DNA from 4 places in the Enterobacter sp. MG-EB028 genome. Region 3 is predicted to be linked to each of the others. Evidence: predicted binding sites of a transcription regulator. Region 3 holds the regulator's gene; each other region holds the start of a gene.
The links. Region 3 encodes CRP, which controls carbon source genes, mostly activating them, when cyclic AMP is high. Its sites were predicted from a motif close to ATGTGANNNNNNTCACAT; they were not measured.
Positions count from the first base shown of each region.

Region 1: a site for CRP is predicted at 1,156-1,173, ahead of ACR42C_RS00685 (PTS mannitol transporter subunit IICBA). Genes of this name have one in related genera too.
Region 2: a site for CRP is predicted at 1,050-1,067, ahead of udp (uridine phosphorylase). Genes of this name have one in related genera too.
Region 4: a site for CRP is predicted at 1,424-1,441, ahead of ACR42C_RS16080 (YfcZ/YiiS family protein). Genes of this name have one in related genera too.

Region 1 is NZ_CP195079.1:159,869-162,072, forward strand. It holds gene ACR42C_RS00685 (PTS mannitol transporter subunit IICBA) at 1-1,014, opposite strand, end outside; gene ACR42C_RS00690 (DUF3302 domain-containing protein) at 1,651-2,007, shown strand; gene ACR42C_RS00695 (HlyD family secretion protein) at 2,010-2,204, shown strand, end outside.
Region 2 is NZ_CP195079.1:4,627,557-4,629,760, reverse strand. It holds gene metE (5-methyltetrahydropteroyltriglutamate--homocysteine S-methyltransferase) at 1-80, shown strand, start outside; gene ACR42C_RS21925 (dienelactone hydrolase family protein) at 129-935, opposite strand; gene udp (uridine phosphorylase) at 1,191-1,952, shown strand; gene rmuC (DNA recombination protein RmuC) at 2,092-2,204, shown strand, end outside.
Region 3 is NZ_CP195079.1:4,420,181-4,422,384, forward strand. It holds gene ACR42C_RS21085 (OsmC family protein) at 15-419, opposite strand; gene crp (cAMP-activated global transcriptional regulator CRP) at 731-1,363, shown strand; gene ACR42C_RS21095 (YccS/YhfK family putative transporter) at 1,421-2,204, shown strand, end outside.
Region 4 is NZ_CP195079.1:3,399,619-3,401,822, forward strand. It holds gene fadI (acetyl-CoA C-acyltransferase FadI) at 1-808, opposite strand, end outside; gene ACR42C_RS16080 (YfcZ/YiiS family protein) at 1,034-1,318, opposite strand; gene fadL (long-chain fatty acid transporter FadL) at 1,691-2,204, shown strand, end outside.

The sequences.
Region 1 (2,204 bases), 610 kb from region 3:
TTTGCTGGTTTTCAGCAGGATAGAAGAGACCACGAAGGAGACCGCCATTGCGGCACAGATCGCCGCGATGTTCGCGAAGTACGCGCCTTTCGGGGTCATCGCCAGCACCGCCAGGATAGAGCCCGGAGAAGCAGGAGAGACCAGGCCGCCGCCCAGCACGCTCAGGGTGAACACGCCGGTCATACCGCCGAGGATAACTGCCAGGATCAGGCGTGGGTTCATCAGCACATACGGGAAGTAAATTTCGTGGATACCACCCAGGAAGTGGATGATAGCCGCACCGCCAGCAGACTGCTTCGCGCTGCCGCGACCAAAGAACATGTACGCCAGCAGAACGCCCATGCCCGGACCCGGGTTCGCTTCAATCAGAAAGAAGATGGACTTGCCGAGATCGTGAGACTGCTGAATACCCAGCGGCGAGAAGATACCGTGGTTGATGGCGTTGTTCAGGAACAGGATTTTCGCCGGTTCAACGAAGATAGACGCCAGCGGCAGCATGTCGTGCGCCACCATGAAGTTAACGCCCGCCGCCAGCAGTTTGGACAGCACTTCAACAGCCGGACCAATGCCGAGGAACGCCAGAATCGCGAGGATCATCCCGATGATGCCCGCAGAGAAGTTGTTCACCAGCATTTCAAAGCCGGATTTGATCTTGCCATCAACCCAGACGTCGAATTTCTTAATCGCCCAGCCGCCGAGAGGACCGGCAATCATCGCACCGAGGAACATCGGCATATCCGCACCGACGATAACACCCATAGTCGTGATAGCACCCACTACGCCACCACGGTCACCGCCCACCAGACGACCACCGGTGTAACCGATGAGCAGCGGCAGGAGATAGGTAATCATTGGGCCAACAAGTTTCGCCAGCGTTTCGTTAGGCAACCACCCTGTCGGAATAAACAATGCGGTGATAATACCCCACGCGATAAACGCGCCGATATTTGGCATCACCATGTTGCTGAGGAAACGACCAAAGCTTTGAACTTTGATCTTGAAATCGGATGACATAAAACACCCCTTCTTATGTTTACGCTTAGGCTTGCGGCCCGAGGTTTATCGTTAATGTGCGGCGGCAGAGGTAGCCGGGCCCTGTTCTGATGCTGTGAAATCTGGCACTGAATCGTTCAACTGTCCAGACAGCGAAAATTTATGTGATGTCCATCACGTAAATGCAGGGGGTGTGTCGCCCTTCATGGTGATCTGAATCACAAAATAAGTGGGCAAAAAAAATACGATGGCGAGAAAAGAAGCAAAAACCACGGATTTTTGTGATATATGTCTCTTTTTGGCTTCGTGAGTTTGTTTCTGGATTGTGACTGATTTCACAAAATATTTTTATGCAGATTTCTCCGGCTGGGATCGGCGTTAGGATGGCCTTCCGTGACACGGAAAGCTAAAAAAACACTTTTCGTATGTAGTATGGCGGAAAGCTAAAACCTGAATTACGCTCATTATGTAAGGTTGAGTATATTATTATTCAGGATATATTTTGACACGCTTATAAACTTGCATGGAGATATTATAAAAAACGATACTCCCCGGCTCTGAAATAATCAGTGTGCCTTTTAAATTTAAAAATAAATTAATTAGGCTGCGTGCTGTTTTATTAGTTTAATGAGTTGACGTTGTTTAAGTGAGGAGAATATGTTTCTCAACTATTTCGCGCTGGGCGTGTTGATTTTTGTATTTTTGGTTCTTTTTTACGGAATCATCGCCATTCATGATATCCCCTATAACATGGCCAAAAAGCGCAATCATCCCCATGCCGATGCTATTCATACGGCAGGCTGGATCAGCCTGTTTACGCTCCATGCCATCTGGCCGTTCCTGTGGATTTGGGCCACCCTGTACCGCGAAGATCGCGGCTGGGGTATGCAAAACCACATCACCAGGGCGGATGAGGTTCCGGGCATGGATGCGCTGGCCAAACGCGTGGCCGAGTTAGAACACAAGCTGGCAGCGGTTCAGCCCTCTGATGATAAAAACACGCTGGAGCGCTAATCATGGATCTGTTGATTATTCTGACCTATGTGGCATTTGCCTGGGCAATCTTTAAAATATTTCGTATTCCGGTAAACCAGTGGACGCTTGCTACCGCGACGTTAGGCGGCGTGTTTATTGTTGCCGGACTTATTCTGCTAATGAACTATAACCATCCGTATACCTTTACGGCGCAAAAAGCGGTTATTTCCATTCCG
Region 2 (2,204 bases), 210 kb from region 3:
TGAAAACGCGCGGCTGGCCAGAGACGCGCGCGGCGCTCGCCAACATGGTGAAGGCGGCGCAGAATTTGCGTCAGGCGTAGGTGCTGGATTGCCCGGTAAGGCGTAGCCGCCACCGGGCTTTTTTGTTATTACGCCTTCTTACCGCCGTACTGGCTAAACCACGCCAGCATCCGCTGCCAGCCATCTTTAGCCGATTCAGCGTGATAGCTCGGACGATAATCCGCGTTAAACGCATGCCCGGCATCCGGATACACCACGATCTCCGCCTTCGCATTGGCCGCACGGAGCGCATGGCGCATGGTCTCTACCGAATCCAGCGAAATACCAGTGTCCTGTCCACCGTAAAGCCCTAACACGGGGGCATTTAACTCGGTGGCGATATCGACGGGATGTTTCGGTGAATTCAGCGTTTTTTCACCCACCAGTTTGCCGTACCAGGCGACAGCGGCTTTGAGCTGCGGGTTATGCGCGGCATACAGCCAGCTAATGCGTCCGCCCCAGCAGAAACCGGTGACCAGCAGACGATGCGGATCGCCGCCGTTGCGCGCCGCCCAGCTGGCGACGTGATCGAGATCGGCCAGCACCTGCGCGTCCGGGACTTTGCTGACCAGGTTGCTGAGCAATGTTGGAATATCGCTGTAGTCGTTCGGATCGCCCTGACGGAAGTAGAGCTCTGGCGCAACGGCCAGATACCCTTCCAGCGCCAGCCGGCGGCAGAGGTCGCGAATGTGTTCGTGAACACCAAATATCTCCTGAATCACAATCACGATGGGCAGCGGGCCGTCTGCCGATTTTGGCCGTGCGTGATAAGCAGGCATATTCTCCCCCTGCGAGGGAATGGAGGTCTCACCCGCGGTAATTGCCGCTTCTGGCGTCGACACGATGGTTGAAGCATGTGGGGCCGCAGCAGGTGCAAAACCGATTTTTTCAGTCATGGCATTCTCCGTACCAATGAGTTAGCGCAAAGGTAAATATAGACACCAGGTTAACAACTCACAGTGCCTTAAACGGTCTATCTTTTGTGCAGCACCTGGCGATATAACTTGTTAATGTGATGTAAATCACTTTTTTATGGAAATTCAATGTAATCATTTTCATTCATGGTGAGGTGCGTCACGAAAATATGCTTACTGCTTCTGTAAAGTACCGTTTTACTTCTTCTGACTAACCGACCCACAGAGGAGTCACCTATGTCTAAGTCTGATGTTTTTCATCTCGGCCTCACTAAAAACGATTTACAAGGGGCTACGCTCGCTATCGTCCCTGGCGATCCGGAGCGTGTGGAAAAGATCGCCGCGCTGATGGATAAGCCGGTCAAGCTGGCTGCCCATCGTGAATTCACCACCTGGCGCGCAGAGCTGGATGGCAAAGCGGTGATTGTGTGCTCTACCGGTATCGGTGGCCCGTCTACCTCGATTGCGGTTGAAGAGCTGGCGCAACTGGGCATTCGTACTTTCCTGCGTATCGGTACCACCGGCGCTATTCAGCCGCACATCAACGTCGGCGACGTGCTGGTGACGACCGCGTCCGTGCGTCTGGACGGCGCGAGCCTGCACTTTGCGCCGATGGAATTCCCGGCAGTGGCTGATTTCGAGTGCACCACCGCGCTGGTTGAAGCGGCGAAATCCGTGGGCGCAACCACTCACGTGGGCGTAACCGCCTCTTCCGATACCTTCTACCCGGGCCAGGAGCGTTACGACACCTTCTCTGGCCGCGTGGTAAGCCGCTTCAAAGGCTCAATGGAAGAGTGGCAGTCTATGGGCGTGATGAACTACGAAATGGAATCCGCAACGCTGCTGACCATGTGCGCAAGCCAGGGTCTGCGTGCCGGTATGGTGGCGGGCGTTATCGTCAACCGTACCCAGCAGGAGATCCCGAACGCCGAAACCATGAAGCAGACCGAAAGTCATGCGGTGAAAATCGTGGTTGAAGCGGCTCGCCGCCTGATCTAGTTCTCCTCTCTGAGATAAAAGGCCGACGCGTTCGGCCTTTATTTTTTGCGTAGCGCCTCGCAGGAAAACCCTTTCAAACTGGACGTTTATACAGCACAATCTTATTTTGTGCGGGTAATACGTTGATGCAGGGGGCATTGTGGATATCTCAATCCTGATTTATGCGGTGATTGCGCTGGCGGGCGTAGGGATAGGCTGGCTGATTTCCAGTTACCAGCACGCGCAGCAGAAAGCCGAGCAGCTGGCTGAGCG
Region 3 (2,204 bases):
CGATGCCCCGTGAATCACACCTCAATCACTTCATACGAATGCGTAATTTTTACCGCTTTCTCCAGCATTAGCGCCACAGAGCAGTACTTCTCCGCAGACAGGTCCACCGCGCGTGAAACCGCCGCGTCTTTCAGCGCTTTCCCGGTGACAACAAAGTGCAGATTTATGTGGGTGAACAGGCGTGGCGCCTCTTCGCGACGTTCTGAGGTGAGTTTAACCTCGCAATCCGTTACGTCATGACGACCTTTTTGCAGAATCGACACCACGTCAATCGCACTGCATCCACCTGCCGCCATCAGCACCATTTCCATTGGGCTCGGCGCTTTATCGCCGGAGTTACCATCCATCAAAATCTGGTGTCCTGACGCGGACTCCCCCAGGAACGTTAAACCTTCAACCCACTTCACGCGCGCTTGCATATTCATTAACTCCAACGTTGCATTTTTGGTGACAGATTACGCGTGCGTTACATTTCTCGCAATGGAAGGCGACCTGCATCATGCTGAAGCGAGACACCAGGAGACACGCGGCGAAAGCTATGCTAAAACACTCAGGATGCTACAGTAATACATTGACGTTACACATGTATGCAGAGGACATCAAACTTTACTGGCTGCGAAACGTTACGACAGCCGACTTCCCAGGGTATGGGTAAGAATTCGATTGCAACCCCAGAGTCCGGATGCATCTGATGACTCTGGTGACAGCTTATAACAGAGGATAACAGCGCATGGTGCTTGGCAAACCGCAAACAGACCCGACTCTCGAATGGTTCTTGTCTCATTGCCACATTCATAAGTACCCATCGAAGAGCACGCTGATTCACCAGGGTGAAAAAGCGGAAACGTTGTATTACATCGTCAAAGGCTCGGTGGCAGTGCTGATCAAAGATGAGGAAGGGAAAGAGATGATCCTTTCTTATCTGAACCAGGGCGATTTTATCGGTGAACTGGGCCTGTTTGAAGAAGGCCAGGAACGTAGCGCCTGGGTTCGTGCAAAGACAGCATGTGAAGTGGCTGAAATTTCTTACAAGAAATTCCGTCAGCTGATTCAGGTAAACCCTGACATCCTGATGCGTCTTTCTTCCCAGATGGCGCGCCGTCTGCAGGTGACGTCAGAGAAAGTGGGTAACCTCGCCTTCCTGGACGTGACCGGCCGTATCGCGCAAACCCTGCTGAACCTGGCGAAACAGCCAGACGCGATGACCCACCCGGACGGCATGCAAATTAAAATTACCCGTCAGGAAATTGGTCAGATCGTTGGTTGCTCCCGTGAAACAGTGGGCCGTATTCTGAAAATGCTGGAAGATCAAAACCTGATCTCCGCCCACGGTAAAACCATCGTGGTTTACGGAACCCGTTAATCCTGCTTAAACGGCGTGCCATCGCGAGGTGTCACGCCGTTTTTGTCTCTTTTCCCCATGTGGCGCAGGCTGATCTATCACCCGGAAGTTAACTACGCACTGCGACAAACGCTGGTGTTGTGTCTTCCTGTGGCCGTGGGCCTGCTCCTGGGTCATCTTCAGCAGGGCCTGCTGTTTTCCCTCGTGCCCGCCTGCTGCAACATCGCCGGTCTGGACACGCCGCATAAGCGCTTTTTCAAACGCCTGATTATCGGGGGCTGCCTGTTTGCAGGCTGTAGCCTCGCGGTGCAGCTGTTACTGGCTCGCGATATTCCCCTGCCACTGATCCTGACCGTGCTGGCGATGACCCTCGGCGTCACGGCGGAAATCAGCTCGCTGCACGCTCGCCTGCTTCCAGCGTCACTCATTGCGGCCATCTTTACCCTGAGCCTCGCCGGGAATATGCCCGTGTGGGAGCCGCTGCTGATCTACGCCCTCGGCACGCTGTGGTACGGGCTGTTTAACTGGTTCTGGTTCTGGCTATGGCGAGAGCAGCCGCTGCGAGAATCTCTGAGCCTGCTCTACGTGCAGCTTGCGGATTACTGCGAAGCCAAATACACCCTGCTCACCCAGCATACCGATCCGGAAAAATCCTTACCGCCGCTGCTGACGCGCCAGCAAAAAGTGGTGGATTTGATAAGCCAGTGCTATCAGCAGCTGCATATGCTCGCCGCAAACAAGAACCACGAGTACAAACGGCTGCTGCGTACCTTCCAGGTGGGGCTGGACCTTCAGGAGCATATCTCCGTTAGCCTTCATCACCCGCAGGAGGTGCAAAAGCTGGTTGAGCGCAGCCATGCCG
Region 4 (2,204 bases), 1.0 Mb from region 3:
CCGCCGTCACGGTGCCGTGCTTGCGGTCAAATGCCGGGCGCAGTTTGGCGTAATCCGCCAGCGTCGAGGTGCCGCGAATATTGTTATCTTCCGCGAGCGGTTCACGGTAGGGCGGAATATAGGCGGTCATCACCTCATCGGTGAGCTTGCCCTCCAACCAGGCTTTCGCTGCCAGCTGATGCGAGCGATGCGCCAGGGCATCCTGCTGCTCGCGGGTGATACCGTAGGTTTTGGCCATCTGCTCGGCGGTATCGCCCATTCGCAGGCCGGTGGAGTACTCCGCTACGGCAGGTGGCACGGGCATAAGGTCGCGCAGGCGTAAACGCGAGAAGAGTTTGAGCTTCGCACCGGTGGTGCGGGCTTTATTGGCATCCACCAGAATGCGGGCCAGTTTTTTACTGACGCCAATCGGCAGTACGGAGGAAGAATCGGCGCCACCTGCGATCCCGGCGCGAATAGTGCCCGCCATCAGGCTTTCCGCCACGTTTGCTACCGCCTGGAAGCTGGTCGCGCACGCGCGGCTGACGCTGTAGGCGTCGGTGTGAACATTCATGCCGGTACCGAGAACAATTTCCCGCGCAATGTTGGGGGCTTCAGGCATCTGTACGACCTGGCCGAAGACCAGCTGTTCGATGACCTCAGGCGGGATTTCGCTGCGAGCCAGCATCTCCCCCACTACCATTTTCCCCAGATCGACAGCAGGAATACCGTGAAACGCCGTCGCCTGACGCGCAAAGGGCGTACGCAGTCCGCTGACAATGGCAATGCGGTCACCCTGTCGGGTGATTAGCGGTAATGCCTGACTCATAACCTTCCCCTGTGAAAAATTTTACATGAACATAAAGTGGTCTGACCTGATAACAGTCTTAACCATTTTTTTACATTCAGCCAATCAGGGAAGCATAAAAATGCGAGCTAAAACACAGAGAAGAAAAAGAAAATGCCCCAGGGAAAAAGCAAAACGGTAACCCACAGGTTACCGTTTTTAGTGTTTGCTCCCTCTCCCGTGGGAGAGTGCACCAAACCGCAGGAATTAACGCAGGCCTAACTGGAAAATCAGCGTTTCAGCTTCGCAGGCAAACACAAAGTCGATATCCAGCTTCACGCCGCCTTCCACTTCAGTGAAGGTAGATTTGATTTCACACGGATCGGACTCCACATCACGCGCGCGCTTGCTTAGCGCGGCCAGCGTTTCTTCGGCTTCGGCGCGGTTGGTGAACACACGGCTGTAAGACGCGGTGCAATCGGAGTTGTCCATGATGGTGCCAACATCCATACAGCAGCAAACCGGGGTTTCATCAGCACTGCATTTACTCATAGCTCAATTTCCTCTGTATTCGCGCAGCGCGCGAGATAAACACGATGCTGATATTTTACGCCCCAGCGCTGGCTCTCTCCAGCCGTTAATGGCGCAAAATCGGATAAGTGACCGATATCACACTAAAAAATGATCTAAAACAAAAACCACCCTTTTGGGTGAGCCGCGATGGTCACAATTTTGCCAACCAGATCTCGTTTCAAGAAACATGTTTGAAAATATTAATAAACAAACTTGCAACATTCCGGCTGGTCGGACCTATACTCTGGCCACTGGTCTGATTTGTCTGTCATACCTCAGACCCTACACTTCGCGCTCCTGTTACGGTATGTAACAATTATTGAATAAAAATAACTCAATGAGGTTATGGTCATGAGCCAGAAAACCCTGTTCAACAAGACTGCGCTGGCAGTCGCAGTGGCAATCGTCTCTACTTCCGCCTGGTCAGCGGGCTTTCAGCTAAACGAATTTTCTTCCTCTGGCCTTGGCCGTGCGTATTCAGGGGAAGGTGCAATCGCTGATGATGCTGGTAACGCAAGCCGTAACCCTGCATTAATCATGATGTTCGATCGCCCGACCTTCTCTGCTGGTGCGGTGTATATCGATCCTGATGTCAACATTTCCGGCACGTCACCTTCTGGTGCGAGCCTGAAAGCAGATAACATTGCGCCAACGGCGTGGGTCCCTAACCTGCACTTCGTTGCACCAATCAATGAACAATTTGGCTGGGGCGCATCCGTCACGTCTAACTATGGCCTTGCTACCGAGTTCAACAACAACTACCCGGCAGGCGAATACGGCGGTAAAACAGACCTGACAACGCTGAACCTGAACCTGAGCGGTGCTTATCGTCTGAACGACAGCTGGAGCTTCGGTCTGGGCTTTG